2 regions of the Comamonas testosteroni genome follow, and region 1 is predicted to be linked to the other one. Evidence: predicted binding sites of a transcription regulator. Region 1 holds the regulator's gene; the other holds the start of a gene.
The links. Region 1 encodes sigma-54, which starts transcription at its own class of promoters, with help from an activator protein. Its sites were predicted from a motif close to TGGCANGNAANCTGCTTT; they were not measured.
Positions count from the first base shown of each region.

Region 1 (8,094 bases):
GAAGCTGTTCTTGCCAGCGCCCATCTGCTGGCGATCCTGACCCTGGTGGTGTTTCTGACCAGCCAGGCCGCCCTGTGCCGTGTGGAATGGATGAATGCCGCAGTGGTGCAGCGTCTGGCGCGGCTGGACATGATCTACGGCATTGCCGCCGTCATCCTGCTGCTGACCGGCATCGCGCGCCTGGTCTGGGGCGTCAAGGGCATGGGTGCCTATACGGCCTCGCCGCTGTTCCACCTCAAGATGACGCTGTTCGTCATCGCCTTTGTGCTCTCGCTCAAGCCCACGCTGACCTTCCGCCGCTGGAAGAAGACGCTGGATGCGAGCGGCCGGCTGCCGGCGCCCGAAGAGATCAAGCAGACCCGCAAATGGGTGATGTGGCAGGGCCATGTGGTGCCGGTGATCGCCGTGGTTGCCATCTTCTGGGCGCGCGGCATGTAGGCCTGTGCCGGGCCGTGCGAAGGGCGAAGGCCGCTGCAAAGCGGCCTTTTTCACGTCTGCGGCATTCAGAAGCTGCCGCGCAGCGTCAGCATCACCTTGCGTGGATTGCCATGGTGGCTGCTGTTGACCAGGTTGCCGATCAAGGTGTAGCAGCGCTTGTCGAACATATTGTTAAGTGTCAGCGAGGCCTGCCATTGCCTGTTGATCTGGTAGCGCACATAGCTGCTCCACACGGCACTACAGGCGCCGGGCAGCCGGTAGGTGATCCAGGGGCGCAATATGTGCCTGGGCGTGTAGGTATTGAAGTCCAGGCCCTGGTTGTTGATGTCGCGCTCGTAGATGTTGCGGTTGAAGGTGTAGCCGGCAGACAGGCTCAGGCTCCAGCTGCGGCTGCGGCTGAGCTCGCCGCTGAACGTGGGCGTGGCCTGCATTCCGTGTTTAAACGAGAATGACTTTCATTTGTGCGATGGCTGTGTATGGCCGGCGAGACATGCGGATGCGGCCCTGCAGCCTGTGAACCGGCCCTGGAACAAGGGTGTGGCGCCAGCGATTCGGCAGGACTTGAATCCGGCACGTAAAATCCCGCGATGCTCTCCGTCAAACAGGAATTGCTCGCAGCCCTGGCTGCTGAGCTCGAAACACTCTCGCCCGGCGCTGGCGCACGCGCTGCGTTTGAAAACCCCAAAGTGGCAGCCCATGGCGATTTCGCCTGCACGGCGGCCATGCAGCTGGCCAAGCCTCTGAAGGCCAACCCGCGCGCCCTGGGCGAGCAGCTCAAGACCGCGCTGGAGGCTACCGCAGCCTTCCAGCAGTGGGTGGATGCGATTGAAATCGCGGGCCCGGGCTTTCTCAACATCCGCCTCAAGCCTGCTGCCAAGCAGGAGGTGGTGCGCGAAGTGCTGGCGCAAGCCCAGAAGTTCGGCTACCAGGCCGATCGCGGCGAGAACATCCTCGTCGAGTTCGTCTCCGCCAACCCCACCGGCCCTCTGCATGTGGGCCATGGCCGCCAGGCTGCGATCGGCGATGCGATCAGCAACCTCTATTCCACCCAGGGCTGGAAGGTTCACCGCGAGTTCTATTACAACGACGCGGGCGTGCAGATCGACACCCTGACCAAGAGCACCCAGCTGCGCGCCAAAGGCTTCAAGCCCGGTGATGAATGCTGGCCCACCGACAGCGAAAACCCGCTGGCCAAGAATTTCTACAACGGCGACTACATTGCCGACATCGCCAAGGCTTTCCTGGCCAAGGAAACCATCAAGGCCGATGACCGCGAGTTCACCGCCAACGGCGATGTCGAGGATTACGACAACATCCGCCAGTTCGCCGTGGCCTATCTGCGCAACGAGCAGGACAAGGACCTGCAGGCCTTCAACCTGAAGTTCGACGAGTACTACCTCGAGTCCAGCCTCTATGAAAACGGTCATGTCGAAGCGACCGTGAACCGCCTGATCGCCAACGGCAAGACCTATGAGCAGGACGGCGCGCTGTGGCTCAGGTCCACCGACTACGGCGACGACAAAGACCGCGTGATGCGCAAGACCGACGGCGGCTACACCTACTTTGTGCCCGATGTGGCCTATCACATCCAGAAGTTCAAGCGCGGCTTCACCAAGGTGGTGAACATTCAGGGTACGGACCACCACGGCACCATCGCCCGCGTGCGCGCCGGCCTGCAGGCTGCCGATGTGGGCATTCCCGAGGGCTACCCCGACTACGTGCTGCACACCATGGTGCGCGTGGTGCGCAACGGCGAAGAGGTCAAGATCAGCAAGCGCGCCGGCTCCTACGTCACGCTGCGCGATCTGATCGAGTGGACCAGCAAGGACGCAGTGCGCTTCTTCCTGCTCTCGCGCAAGCCCGACACCGAGTACACCTTCGACGTGGACCTGGCCGTGGCCCAGAACAACGACAACCCCGTGTACTACGTGCAGTACGCCCATGCGCGGATCCAGTCCGTGCTGCGCGCCTGGCAGGAAGCCGGCGGTGCCGGCCTGGCGGCACTCAAGGATGTGGACCTGTCCGCACTGGAAGGCCCGCAGGCCCAGGCCCTGATGCTGCTGCTGGCCAAGTACCCCGAGATGCTGACCGCTGCTGCCGAAGGCAATGCACCGCACGACGTGACCTTCTATCTGCGCGATCTGGCCTCCAGCTATCACAGCTACTACGACGCCGAGCGCATTCTGGTGGACGACGAAAAGGTCAAGCTCGCACGTCTGGCCCTGGTCGCTGCCACGGCCCAGGTGTTGCACAATGGGCTGGCGGTGCTGGGTGTGAGCGCACCCGAGCGCATGTAATCCCAGTTTCCTGTCCATCGGTCGCCTTGCCGGCCTTGCCTGTCAGTGGCCGATGGGTCTGAGAATGGAATAACTGAAGCAGAAAGCGTTAAGCGACTGATATGAAGAACCAGCAACGCGGTGGAACCATCCTGGGGCTTATCTTTGGCATGGTCATCGGTCTGGCTGCGGCTCTGGCCGTGGCCATCTATGTGACCAAGGTGCCGGTGCCTTTCCTCAACAAGGGTGGAAACAACACTCAGCGCGATGCGGCCGAGGCCGAGCGCAACAAGAACTGGGATCCCAACGCACCGCTGCAGAGCCGCCAGCCTGCGCCTCCCCCGGTGACACCACCAGTTCCTCCGAGCGACGTGACGGTCTCGCCGCCCACGCCTGCGGTACAGCCTACTGCAACCGGCGGAGTCACCACGCCGCCGGCACCAGCGACGCCGGACAAGACGGCCAAGCCCGCATCGGGCGATCCGCTGGGTGATCTGGTCAAGGAACGCTCCGCCGCCGCCGACAAGGCAGACAAGGCGCGTGCAGACAAGGAAAAGGCGGCCACGCAGACTGCATCCTCTTCGGACTCTGCATTCAACTACTTTGTGCAGGCCGGTGCTTTCCGCGGCCAGAGCGAAGCGGAAGCGCAGCGTGCCAAGCTGGCCATGCTGGGCTGGGAGTCGCGCATCAGCGAGCGTGAGCAGAACGGCATCACCGTTTTTCGCGTGCGCGTGGGGCCGTTCAGCAAGCGTGACGACGCGGAGCAGCTCAAGGGCAAGCTCGATGGCGCGGGCGTGGACTCGACCCTGGTGCGTGCAGCGCGATAATCGGCCCTGCGAGGCGTTGTGCAGCCTCTCTCTGCGGATCCCTCAGGCTGCGGCCCGAGGCGTCCCAGACAGCGGGTGCGAGATTTAGGACTTTGCTGAACTTTTTGGGGCCGCTGGGCTCTGATACTGCAGACCTGATACAGGAGTTTTTTTAGATGAAACGTCGCGAATTCTCTCTGGCTGCCTCGGCAGCTGCTGCCGGTGCCCTGACTTTGGGTGCCTCCTCCAGCTGGGCCCAGGGCGCTGCGCCCAAAGAAGGCAAGGACTACATCAAGCTCGGCAAGCCCGCCAGCGTGAGCGCGCCGGCCGGCAAGGTCGAGGTGGTCGAGTTCTTCTGGTACAGCTGCCCGCATTGCAATGTCTTCGAGCCCCAGTTCGAAGCCTGGGCCAAGAGCCAGCCTGCCGATGTGGTGGTTCGCCGCGTGCCCGTGGCTTTCAATGCCTCTTTCGTGCCGCAGCAGAAGCTCTACTACGCTCTGGAGGGCATGAACCTGCTGCCCCAGCTGCACGCCAAGGTGTTCCGTACCATTCACGTGGATCGCAATCTGCTCAAGACCGATGACGCCATCTTTGACTGGGTCGGCAAGCAGGGCGTGGATCTGGCCAAGTTCAAGGAGGTCTACAACTCCTTCACCGTGGCCAATCAGGCGCGCAAGGCCGCCCAGCTGCAAAACGAGTATGACGTGGAAGGCGTGCCCGCCATGGGTGTGGCCGGCCGCTACTACACGGACGGCACCAGGGCCGGCAATATGGACAATGTGCTGCGCGTGGTCAATGCGCTGATCGCCTCCAGCCGCAAGGCCTGAGATCAGGCAGCAGACGCCAGTGACGTTTGATGCCCAGCAAGCCCGCCGCCGTGCGGGCTTTTTTGTGGGTGTTTTTTACGCAAGTTGCAAAAAGGGAATGACTACAATGGATGCAAGAAACGTGCCTTCCATGAAAAAAACACTCCTACCTCTTGCGCTGGCCTGCGCCCTGGCAGCAGCGACCGGCATTGTCCATGCCGAAAAAGCCGACAGCGCCAAGCCCATGAATATCGAGGCGGATGCGTTGCGTCATGACGAGCTGCAGCAGACCAGTGTCTTTACCGGCAATGTGGTGATGACCAAGGGCTCCATCGTGCTGCGCGGCGCCCAACTCGATGTGCGGCAGGATGCCGAGGGCTATCAGTACGGCGTGATCAAGGCCGAGGCCGGCAAGCGAGCATTCTTCCGTCAGAAGCGCGATACCGTGGCCGGTCAGCCCGAGGAGTTCATCGAGGGCGAAGGCGAAGTCATCGAGTACGACGGCAAGGCCGATATCGTCAAGTTCATCCGTCGTGGCGAGATGCGCCGCTACCGTGGCGGTCAGCTCAGCGATCAGGTCACGGGCTCCATCATCGTCTACAACAACATCACGGACGTCTATACCGTCGATGGTCAGAAGACCAGCGGCGGCCTGCCGAGCTCCTCCGTGGGGCAGGGCGGTCGTGTGCGCGCCATCATGGCGCCCAAGGACGGCACGCCGGGAGCCCAGCCCAAGCCTGCAACACCTGGCACGCAGCTGCGCCAGAGCATGACGCTGGGCGGCGAGAAAGCCGACGAGAAGAAATGAGCGAACCGACTTTCTCCAGCAGCCGCAGCGGCGAGTCCGACAGCCGCCTGGAAGCCAAGCATCTGGCCAAGTCCTACGGCAGCCGCAAGGTGGTCAAGGATGTGTCCCTGTCCGTGCAAAAAGGCGAGGTGGTCGGTCTGCTCGGCCCCAACGGCGCGGGCAAGACCACATCGTTCTACATGATCGTGGGCCTGGTGCGCAGCGACGGCGGCGAGATCTTCATCGACGGCCAGCCGGTGGGCGGCATGCCGATTCACCAACGCTCGCGTCTGGGCCTGTCCTATCTGCCCCAGGAAGCCTCCATCTTTCGCAAGCTCAGCGTGGAAGACAATGTGCGCGCCGTGCTGGAGCTGCAAAAGGACGAGCAGGGCAAGACGCTGACGCAGGGCGAGATCGAAAAGCGCCTCACCGGCTTGCTGCAGGAGCTGCGCGTCGAGCATCTGCGCCAGTCGCCGGCACTGGCTCTGTCCGGCGGTGAGCGCCGTCGCGTGGAAATTGCCCGAGCCCTGGCCACGCAACCGCGCTTCATCCTGCTTGACGAACCGTTTGCCGGCATCGACCCGATTGCGGTGATCGAGATCCAGCGCATCATCGGCTTCCTCAAGGAGCGCGGCATCGGCGTGCTGATTACCGACCACAATGTGCGCGAGACGCTGGGCATCTGCGACCACGCCTTCATCATCAGCGACGGCCATGTGCTGGCCGAAGGCACGCCCGAGGAGATCGTGGAGAACGCCGATGTGCGCCGCGTCTATCTGGGCGAACATTTCAGAATGTGATGACCCCCACGTTCCTTCACTTTGTGTGGTCGCTGCCCCCGGAAGGGACCCTGACCGGCTGCGCCGGGGTTTGCCCTGGGGAGACCCGGCTGCCAACCCATGGCACTGTGCGCGTTTGCAATGATTGTCTGGGAGCCGCGCCTCGATGAAGCCAGGTCTCTCGCTACGCGTTTCGCAGCATTTGTCGCTGACGCCGCAGCTGCAGCAATCCATTCAGCTGCTGCAGCTCTCCACTCTGGAGCTGGCGCAGGAAGTCGAGCAGATGCTGGTCGACAACCCTTTTCTGGAACGTGCTGGCGATGAGGCCGAATCTACGGGAGATGCTCCTGTAGATGTAGCTGCTAGCGCAAGTGAATACAACACTTCAGACAGTATTCATGCTGAAAATGATGCGAAGCAAACGCAAGCAGCTGCTGAAACAATAGCGGAGACGCCAAGTGCCGAGACCCCGGAAACGCTGAACTGGGAGGCCGACGGCATGGACGGCCAGGACGGGGAATGGGGCGGCGAATCCAGCAGCGAGTGGGATACGCCCTCGGCCAGCAGCTCCACACGCAACCGCGATGGCGATGACGAAACCGATGCCATCGATCTGGCGCGCGAGCACCAGAGCCTGACCGACTTTCTCCATCGTCAGGCGCTGAGCCTGCATCTGGGCGCGGCGGACATGGCGGCACTGCGCTTTCTCATCGAGTCGCTCAACGACGACGGCTATCTCGAGGATTCCCTGCAGGAGCTGGCGCAGAGCCTAGCCGGCGACGACCTGGAAGAGCGCGAGGAGCTGGAGCAGCACTTTGTCATTGCTCTGAAGCTGCTGCAAAGCCTGGAGCCCGTGGGCGTGGGCGCGCGTGATCTGGCCGAGTGCCTGCAGCTGCAGCTGCGCGACCTGATCCGCACCGCCGAGGACGAGGGCACGACCGAGGCGCATATGAACCGGCTGCTGCTGGCGCAGGCCATCTGTGCGCAGCCCATGGACCTGCTGGCGCGGCGCGATCTGCGCAAGCTCACCAGCCTGTGCGGCGCGCGCGAGGAGCAACTGCGCGAGGCCATGGCATTGATCGCCAGACTGGAGCCGCGTCCGGGGCGTCGCTTTGTCGATGTGGAACGCCATATCGTGGTGCCCGATGTCATCGTGCGTCCGGTGCGGGCCGGCGCCGGCCGGATGGACTTTTCCGTGCAGCTCAACCCCGAGGTCATGCCGCGTCTGCGCGTGCACGACATCTATGCCGGTGTGCTGCGCCGCCACAAGAACAGCGACGGCCATGCGGCGCTGCAGCAGCAGCTGCAGGAGGCGCGCTGGTTCATCAAGAACATCCAGCAGCGCTTCGACACCATCTTGCGTGTTTCCGAAGCCATCGTGGAGCGGCAGAAGAACTTCTTTGTGCATGGTGAGCTGGCCATGCGCCCGCTGGTGCTGCGCGATATCGCCGACACCCTGGGCCTGCACGAGTCCACCATCAGCCGCGTGACCACGGCCAAGTACATGGCCACGCCCCAGGGCACCTTCGAGCTCAAGTATTTCTTCGGCTCGGGCCTGGGTACGGAAACCGGCGGCAGTGCCTCCAGCACGGCCGTGCGTGCGCTGATCAAGCAGTTCGTCGATGCCGAAGATGCCAAGAAGCCGCTATCGGACGCCAAGCTGGCCGATATGCTCAAAGAGCAGGGCATCGAGTGCGCGCGCCGCACCGTCGCCAAATACCGCGAGCAGCTCAAGATACCGACGACCACGCTGCGCAAGGCGCTGTAGGGCACCGCAGAAACAAGAAAGCCGCTGATGCATCGCACAGCGGCTTTCTTGTTCTGCATTTAGGGCGGGAGCCTTGATAAGGCATTTCTCAAGTCAGGGGCAGCGAGCAAGAGCCGCCCTTGCGGCGATGCCGCCGTCCCCCTTGGGGGCGCCCGGCCAGGGGGAAGGCGCGTAGCGCCTCAGGGGGTTATCAAGAAACCAGCCACCAGATAAACCAGACCAGCACGCCGATCATCAGTCCGAACTTGAGGATCTTGTAGAAGGTCGGATTCCAGTTGCGGAAGGCGCGGCGGTACTTGCCCGCATAGAACGAGATCTTGAACAGCTTGCTGATCATGCCGCGCGGATCGCCTTCGTTGTTGGGCGAGCTGGCGGCGGCCACCACATTCTTGCCCAGCCAGTGATTGAGCCACTGGGCAAAGCCATTGGTCATG
Region 1 covers NZ_CP043568.1:5,649,750-5,657,843, reverse strand. Annotated here, with positions in the region: gene F0P97_RS26065 (DUF2214 family protein) at 1-438, shown strand, start outside; gene F0P97_RS26060 (hypothetical protein) at 504-869, opposite strand; gene argS (arginine--tRNA ligase) at 1,026-2,735, shown strand; gene F0P97_RS26050 (SPOR domain-containing protein) at 2,837-3,541, shown strand; gene F0P97_RS26045 (thiol:disulfide interchange protein DsbA/DsbL) at 3,697-4,347, shown strand; gene lptA (lipopolysaccharide transport periplasmic protein LptA) at 4,478-5,134, shown strand; gene lptB (LPS export ABC transporter ATP-binding protein) at 5,131-5,913, shown strand; gene F0P97_RS26030 (RNA polymerase factor sigma-54) at 6,059-7,660, shown strand; gene F0P97_RS26025 (aspartyl/asparaginyl beta-hydroxylase domain-containing protein) at 7,851-8,094, opposite strand, start outside.

Region 2 (8,094 bases), 200 kb from region 1:
ACTGGTGGGCCGAGCCGGCCAGGGTGCCGGGGATGGCCTGCAGCGCGGCGACCACTTCCTCGTAGATGGCCGGCAGGTCTTTCCAGGGGCCGCACATCTCCAGAGTGTCGGCGACGAAGCCCGGGCCTTTCTTGAAGCCCTCGGCGCTCTTGCCGGTCAGGTAGCGCGTGTCCAGCCAGCGCTCCAGGGTGGCGGCACCGTCCAGCCGTTCACCCAAAGGTGCACACACACGTTCGCAGATGGCCATGACGGCATCGACGATCTCGGGCGCGCCTTCGTCGGCGATCAGCAGCACGTTAAGGTCGCTGCGGTCGAATTGCACGCCGCTTTCCAGCGCGTCGTACAGCCGCAGCGCGGCGGGGTTGGCGCCTTGCTGCAGGATCTGGCGGCAGGCCTCCAGGCCCTGGGCAAAGCTGGCAAAACCATAGGCGATGGCGCGGCCGTGGTCGGGCAGGCGGTGCAGCTTGAAGCGGATGCGCACGATCACGCCCAGCGTGCCTTCCGAGCCGATGAACAGCTGCTGCAGGTCCGGGCCGATGGCCGCGCGCGCGTAGCCGCCCACGGTGACGAGGCGGCCATCGGCCAGCACCACGTCCATGCCGTGGACCATGTCCTCGATCTTTCCGTAGCGCGTGGACAACTGGCCTGCGCCCCGGCAGGCCACCCAGCCACCCACGGTGCTGATGCCGAAGGACGAGGGCCAGTGGCCCATGGTCATGCCGTGGCGGCGCTGGATGGTTTCCTCGAACACGTCGCCGAACATGCCGGCCTCGACCTCGACGATCTGGCTTTGCTCGTCCATCGCGATGAAGCGGTTGAGCGCGCACAGGTCCAGCACGATGCCGCCGCGCAGGGGCAGGGCCGCGCCCGTGACGTTGCTGCGCCCGGCCGAGACGGTGACGGGAATGGCATGTGCATCGGCAATGCGCATCACGGCCTGCACCTGCTCCACGGTGGATGCATGGGCGATGACGGCCTGCGGCGTGGCCGGGTGGCCCGAGGTTTCGGCCACCATGGTGCGTGCCCACCAGTCGCGCGTGCCGGCGACGATGTCGGCGCGCTCGGTCTGCACGCGGTCACAGGCGGCGCGCAGTGCGGCGAGCACCGCCTCGGGCACGGCCACTGGCTTGTGCTGCAGGCCGCAGGGGCTGCCAGTGGCCGCACCTTCGGATGCGGGTGCGGCCTGTGCTGCCCAGCCTGGGGTCGTGGGGGCGCCCACCACGTAGTTGCGGCGGTTGTAGCCACGGGCGATTGCGTCTTTGCTCAGCATTGGATGTCTCCCATCAAAATCTGTTTCTCGCGCTCCATGGCGCGGCGGTAGTCGTGGATCTGCTGCGCTATCTGCGCAGGTGCCAGCCCCAGTTCCTGGGCCAGGATGTCGCCCACGCGCGCTGCGGCGCGGGCCGATGCATCGCGCGCCATGAGGCGTGCGCGCATGCGGCGCGAGAGCACGTCTTCCACCGTGCGCGCCATTTCGTGGCGCGCGGCGTAGAGGACTTCGGCCTCGGTGTGGGGCAGTCCCTCGACGATGGGCCGGGCCAGCGCGGGATGCGCGTCGAGGATGTCGCTGACGAAGCGCGCTTCCGTGCCGTAGCGCTCGCCCAGATGGGCCGACAGTCCACCCGTGGCCGTGATGGCCTGGGCGTCGTAGCCGGCCGCGCCCAGCAGGAAGGCCGAGGTGGTGGTGCAGCGCGTGCGCCGGCCCAGCAGCTTTTCCACGGCGTCCACGGTCTGCTCGGCCATGTGGCGCGAGGTGGTGAGCTTGCCGCCGACGATGGTGACCAGGCCGTCGGTCGCCACATGGATTTCGTGGTTGCGCTTCATCTCCACGGTCTTGCCGCCGGGCGGGCCGACCAGGGGGCGGCAGCCGGCGATGGAGCCGACCACGTCCTCGGGCGACAGGTCCACCTTGAGCGCCGATCGGGCGCCTTCGAGCAGGAAGTCCAGCTCGGCGCGCGTGCAGTGCACGTCGTCCAGGCTGCCCGCATAGTCCTCGTCGGTGGTGCCCAGGTAGGAGACATCGCCCCAGCGCGTGATGGTGGCGCGCCGGCTGCGGCCCGGCACGGGGATGGTGACGGTGCAGTCGTTGCGTATGCGCAGCCAGGGAATGGCCACGTGTACGCCCTTGGCGGGGCGCACGTGCAGCTGCGCCTGCTGGTCGGGCCTGCGGCCATCCCAGTCGCGCAGCCAGACGCCCGTGGCCATGACCACGCTGCGCGCGCGCACCGTGATCTCGCGGCCATCGGCCTGGACGATGGCGCCGTCCACGCCGCCGTGGGCGTTGCGCGTGATGGCGGTGGCCCGGGCATGGTTGAGCACGGCCGCGCCATGGAAGGCCGCCGTGCGCGCCACGGCCAGCGTGAGCCGCGCATCGTCCACGCGCGCATCGAAGTACATGTAGCCACCCAGGAGCTGCTCTTCGCGGAAGGTCGGACAGTGCGACAGCACCTCGGCCTTGCCGAGCTTGCGGTGCAGGATGCCTTCGCGCCAGCCGCCGGCCAGGTCATAGGTCCACAGCAGGCTGCCGAAGGCCTTGGCCAGGCGGGCGTCGAAGACGCCGTCGCGCTCCATCACGGGAAACAGGAAGGGCAGGCGCTGCACCAGGTGCCGCGCATTGCGGCGCAGGCGCTGGCGCTCCAGCAGCGAGTGCCGCACCAGTCCCAGGTTGCCCTGCTCGATGTAGCGCAGGCCGCCATGGACCATCTTGGAGGACTTGGACGAGGTGCCCGAGGCGAAGTCGTCCTTCTCCACCAGGGCCACGCGCAGGCCGCGCAGGCTGGCGTCCAGCGCGGCATAGGCGCCGGTGATGCCGCCGCCGATGACCAGCAGGTCGAATGCCTCGTCGCCCAGCCGCGCGAGCTGGTCCGCGCGCTGCAGCTGCAGCGGTGCAGTCTGGGTCAGCATGGCGCTGTCCCTGCGTTCCTTGTCGAAGGGCCACTGCATCATGCGCGGCCCTCCAGGGCGGCGGCGCGCCCGGGCGCCCGGGCGCGGGCCAGTTCGTCGCCCACGCGGGCGCGCCAGATGCTGCGGCGCTCGCTTCGCTCGTCGACCGCCATGCGCGGTTCGAAGACCGCTTCGGTGCGCAGCGTGGCGCAGGCCTGCGGCAGCCCGTCCCACAGCAGGCCCGCGCTGCCGGCCATGAAGGCGATGCCGCGCAGGCTGGCCTTGTCGGTATCGGCCAGGCGTCGCACGGGCAGGCCGCCCAGGTCGGCCTGGATCTGCAGCAGGGCATCGCTGCCCGACAGGCCGCCGCCCACCAGCAGCTCGCCCACCTCGGTGCCTGCTGCCGCCTCGTCGGCCTGCACGCAGGAGGCCACGGAATGCGCAATGCCTTCGAGGATGGAGCGCGCCAGCTGCGGCCGCGAGGTGGCCATGGACACGCCCGAGATCGAGGCCCGCGCGCCCGGCTCCATGGCCGGCAGGCGCAGGCCGGTGAGCGCGGGGATGAAGACCAGGTCGGCCGGCGTCTCGGCCTCGCGGGCCAGGGTGCTGATCTGCTGCGGGTTGTCGAACCACTGCAGCTTCTCGCAGATCCAGTTGAGCGCCGAGCCCGTGGTGGGCACATAGGTCTCGATGGCATAGCGCGAGACACCGCCCATGCGCCGCGCCGTCATGGTCAGCGAGCTTTCATGGGCCGCGTCATGCGCGGGCAGCTTTGTTCCCGTGAGCACATCGACGAAGCTGCCCGTGCCATGCACGCACAGCGCCTGGCCGCGCTCCAGGCAGCCCAGGCCCACGGCCGCCGCATGCTGGTCGCCCGCGCAGGCCAGGATGGGCACGGCCAGGCCCAGGAGCTCGGTGCGCGTGCGGCCGAAGTCCTGCACGTCTTCGCACAGGCGGGGCAGCAGTTCGGCGGGAAACTCCAGCGCGTCCAGCCAGTCGTGCAGGTAGCGGTGCTCGCCCAGCGCATAGGCGTTGCCCGAGGTCACATTGGTGGGCGTGGTGACCACGGCGCGCGCATCCGACAGATGCCACAGCAGCCAGGAGTCGATGGTGCCGAAGGCCAGCCGCCGCTGGCGCCAGGCCTGGGCCACGGCCGGGCATTCGCGCAGCTTGTGCGCGGCCCACAGGTAGGGCGAACGCACGCCCACGGGCCGGCCCGCGTGGCGGATCAGCCGGGCATCCCAGTCGCCGGCCAGCAGGGCCAGTTCGTCGCGGTGGCGCGCATCCTGCCAGACCATGATGGGCGCCAGCGAACGGCCCGTGGCCGTATCCCAGAGCACGGCCGAGCAGCGCTGGTTGGCAATGGCCAGAGCCACGATCTGCTGGCCGCTGCCCTGGGCGCGGGCGATGGCGCGGCGGCACACGTCCAGCGTGCGCTCCAGCAGCAGGTCGGCGTCCTGTTCGACCACGCCGGGGCGCGGGCAGTGGATTTCCAGCGGCAGATAGTCCTGGGCGGACACCTGCCCGTCGCGCCCCACGACGGCGGCGCGCGTGCCCGAGGTGCCTTCGTCGATGCAGAGGATCACGGCTTCATGGTGCATGGAGTGCTCTCTTTCAGGCGGTGGTTTGAGCGATCTTGGCGGGCGGGGCGGCGTCGTCCGCGAACTGGGGCGCGCCGGGCTCGTCGTCGGGGTTCACCGTGGTGCGCGTGGGGTCCCAGCGGATGGAAAAGCAGACGATGCTGGCCAGCAGCGGCACCACGGACAGGATGAGGAAGGTGTTCTCCAGCCCGTACTGCTGGCGGAACAGCGGGAACACCAGCAGCCCCAGCGCCGCGCCCATGGCGCCCAGCGCGCCGATCACGCCATTGGCGCCCGCGCGCAGCTCGCTGCGGAACGATAGCGTGGACAGGCTCTTGCCGTTGGCGCCGGGCCCGCCCGAATGAAAGAGGATGAACAGCGAGGGCACGGCCACGGCCAGCCAGATGGGCATGCGGCCGTTGAACAGGCCCAGAACCAGCAGCATCAGGAACACCAGCGCAAAGCCGAAGGCCGAGGCCCGCCGCAGGCCCAGCCGGCGCCCGATGACGGGCGACAGGAATCCGCCGACGATGCCGAACACGTTGAACACCAGCGCACCCAGCGTGGCCTCGCGGAAGTCCTTGCCGAACAGCGAGGCGCTGATCAGCGGCAGGTACCAGCCCACGGCAAAGTACTGGATGGACTGGCCTATCTGCACCGTGGCCGCCAGCAGCGTGCGCGGCAGGTAGATGCCGCGAAAGATCAGCAGTACATTGGCCAGCCCGCGCCGCGCCGGGTTGAGCACGGGAAGGCGTTCGGCGGGCGGCGCGGCCTCGAAGCGGTGGCCACGGGCGCCGTAGATGCGCGTCATGGCGCGGGCGGCGTCATCCAGCCTTTCCTTGCGTGCCAGCCAGGTCGGGCTTTCCACCAGCAGCGCAGCCTGCATGCCCAGGATGAACAGGCCGAACACCGCCGTGGCGGCCACCGAATAGCGCCACAGCGAATCGCCCACATCCCAGGAATGGAACCACAGCGCCAGCACCAGGTTGCTGCACACGGCCATGTACCACATGCCCTGCCAGACATTGAGCCGGCTCTTGAGTCGGGCGGGCGTGAACTCGGCCAGCACCGCCATGGCGATGGCGAAGTCGATGCCATAGGCCGCGCCCACGAAGAAGCGGCCGAAGAGGATGGTGGCGTAGTCGGGCGCCATGCTGACCAGCAGCGCACCGGCCACGGCCAGCACCTTGGCGATGACCAGGGGGCGCATGCGGCCCCAGCGGTCGGCCATCCAGCCGCCGATGGGATTGAAGGCAATGGACACCCAGGAGGCCAGCGACGTCATCCAGGCCACTTCGGCCGGCGTCAGTTGCTGGTCGCGCGTCATGGGGCCCAGGCCCACGCTGAGTGCGGAGTTGGAGAATGCGTCGAGGAAAAGTCCGCCGAGTGCCAGCCACCAGATGGTGCCGGCGCGGCCTGAAATGCCCTGGCGTGCGTCGATGTAGGCGATGACATCCTGAACGCCGCGAACCCTGTGGATGCTGGTCTGCATGCTGGCCTCCTGTGTTTCTGCAAGAGGCCGGCAGACCATACAGGCGCGACAAGACCATCTCACAGATGGTCTTCAAATCTTGAACCTGTGCGGCGATTCTAGGCAGCAAGCGCAGCCTGCGGATCAGTGAAAGCACCAGGGTGCGCGCAATGGCCGCGCCCAAAGAAAAGGCCCGCTGCAGAGAACCTGCGGCGGGCCTGGCGCGAACTCCCTTCTTGGGACCCTGCGCTGTGTGCTGTTAGTGAACCACGACAGGCTGCTGGGCCAGGCCCGTGTAGGTGTCGAGAATTTCTTCCACTTCCTCCTCGGTGGGGGCGTCCTGCTGCCAGGCGAGGATCTGCTTCTGGAACATTTCGGCCCAGGAGCCGTCCAGATACACCTCCTTGCCCGAGCGCTTGTCCACGATCTCGAAGCCGTGGCGCGGCAGTTGATGGGCTTGCTGGATCTCGGCCTTGGCTGTGCCTGCCGGAACGTCTGCCTCCATATCGGGACGCAGATGGAGCACCGCAAAGGATTCAGAGTCGTAAAGCATTTGCATGGTGTTCCTCCTTTCACTTCCGTTATGAGCATGCCTGCCATGGATATGGCGACAGGGTGCCGCATTTCAAGGTGGAAATGCCTGCTCTTGGCACTTGGGCACAGTATTCCATGGATTGGACATGGTTGTGGGCAACCGGCTTTCCCGATCTGTAGTAGGCAAGTCCTTGAACGGCGCGACAGCGTTCAGCCCGAGCCGATGCAGGTTGCAGGCCTTGGCAGGGAGGTGAGTGAGCGCTTTGGGCGCAGTGGTCTCGGGGTTTATGCCAGGGTACGGCATGGAGGCTATTGCGGCGCGGGCAGATATTTCTTGAGCTGCAGGTCGACAAAGTCGTCCTGTCCCTGGGTGAGCTTGATGCGCACGGGCAGGTATTGCATGGACGGTGCCAGCCAGACCGATCCGCGCTGGTCGCTGCTGCTTTTGCCGGGCAGCTTGTCCAGACGCAGCGCCATGACGCTGCCAAATGGCAGCTCCAGCGCCTCGCTGGCACCCACGCGGAACTGCCAGCGCACGGCTGAGCGTGCGCTGCTGGTGGTCAGTTCTATCAGTGTGCCTGGCGGATATTTTTCGGGGGCGGCAGCCATCAGGGCCGAGAGCTGCAGAAACACGCTGAGGCGGTCCTGCACGCCATCGCCAATCGCCGCATCGGTCTGGCCGCCGCTGTAGTGCGCCTTGCCGTCGGCTACGTCGAAGGCGGCGGACTGGGTTTTGCGCCCCTTGTCGCTGAAATTGAGCGGCTGCAGGCCCTTGGGCGTGATCAGCCCCTCGCTGGTCTGGGAGCGCTCGCCCAGCAAGAACATGCTGATCGACTGTCTGGCCTGGTAGTACTGGCCGTCATGCTGCCATTGCAGCTGGGCGCCGGCCGAGTATTGAAAACCCTTGACCTGACCCGAGGCGTTGAACTCCAGCGTGGCGGAATTGGGCAGGGTGACGGGCAGTACAGAGCCTGGCGGCAGCGGCGCGCTGCCTGCGGGCGTGACCTGGATGGGGCGGGCCGTGTCGGCAGCATTGGCTTCGGGAGGCTCGGCCATGGGCTCGGGAACCGGCTCTGCAGCAGCAGCGGGCTGCCCTGTATTGGCGGGTGCTTCTGTTTCAGGCGCTTCCTGCGTTTGTTGCTCCTGAGTTGGAGGCGGATTTGACGCCGACTCCTGTTCGTCCGGTACGGGAGCTGGCACGGGAGCAGGAGTCGGCGCTGGCGCACGGGGTGCAGCCTTGGGTTGAGGCGCCGGAGCTGGAGTTGGAGCCGGCTTGGGCGCTGCGGGTGCAGGCGGAGGAGGAGGCGCCTGCAGCATACGCGTCTCCATCACGATCTGGTCGTCCGCTGCCTTGTCCGGCGGGCTCAGTTCGGGCAGGCCCCAGAGCAACAGCCCATGGGCTGCCAGCACCAAGCCGGTGATGGGCAGCAGTGTCTTGCGTGCCTGGCTTGCCTGAGGGGAGCGGCCCATGAGCGTGATTCGGAGATTGCGGGTTTCAGTGGCCGGGAGCGGCGCGCCAGCCCAGATCGCTGGAGAGCTGGCGGGCGGCCGCCTGCAGCGGCGCGTCGATGGCTCCACCATAGTCCGGGTCGAAAGTCGCCAGCGAGCCCAGGGTCATAAGCCCCA
Region 2 covers NZ_CP043568.1:5,448,483-5,456,576, reverse strand. Annotated here, with positions in the region: gene F0P97_RS25110 (FAD-binding oxidoreductase) at 1-1,270, opposite strand, end outside; gene F0P97_RS25105 (glycerol-3-phosphate dehydrogenase/oxidase) at 1,264-2,946, opposite strand; gene F0P97_RS25100 (FGGY family carbohydrate kinase) at 2,943-4,484, opposite strand; gene F0P97_RS25095 (MFS transporter) at 4,498-5,955, opposite strand; gene F0P97_RS25090 (DUF3567 domain-containing protein) at 6,194-6,493, opposite strand; gene F0P97_RS25085 (DUF3108 domain-containing protein) at 6,778-7,938, opposite strand; gene F0P97_RS25080 (IclR family transcriptional regulator) at 7,964-8,094, opposite strand, start outside.
Region 2: a site for sigma-54 is predicted at 6,691-6,708, ahead of F0P97_RS25090 (DUF3567 domain-containing protein). Genes of this name have one in related genera too.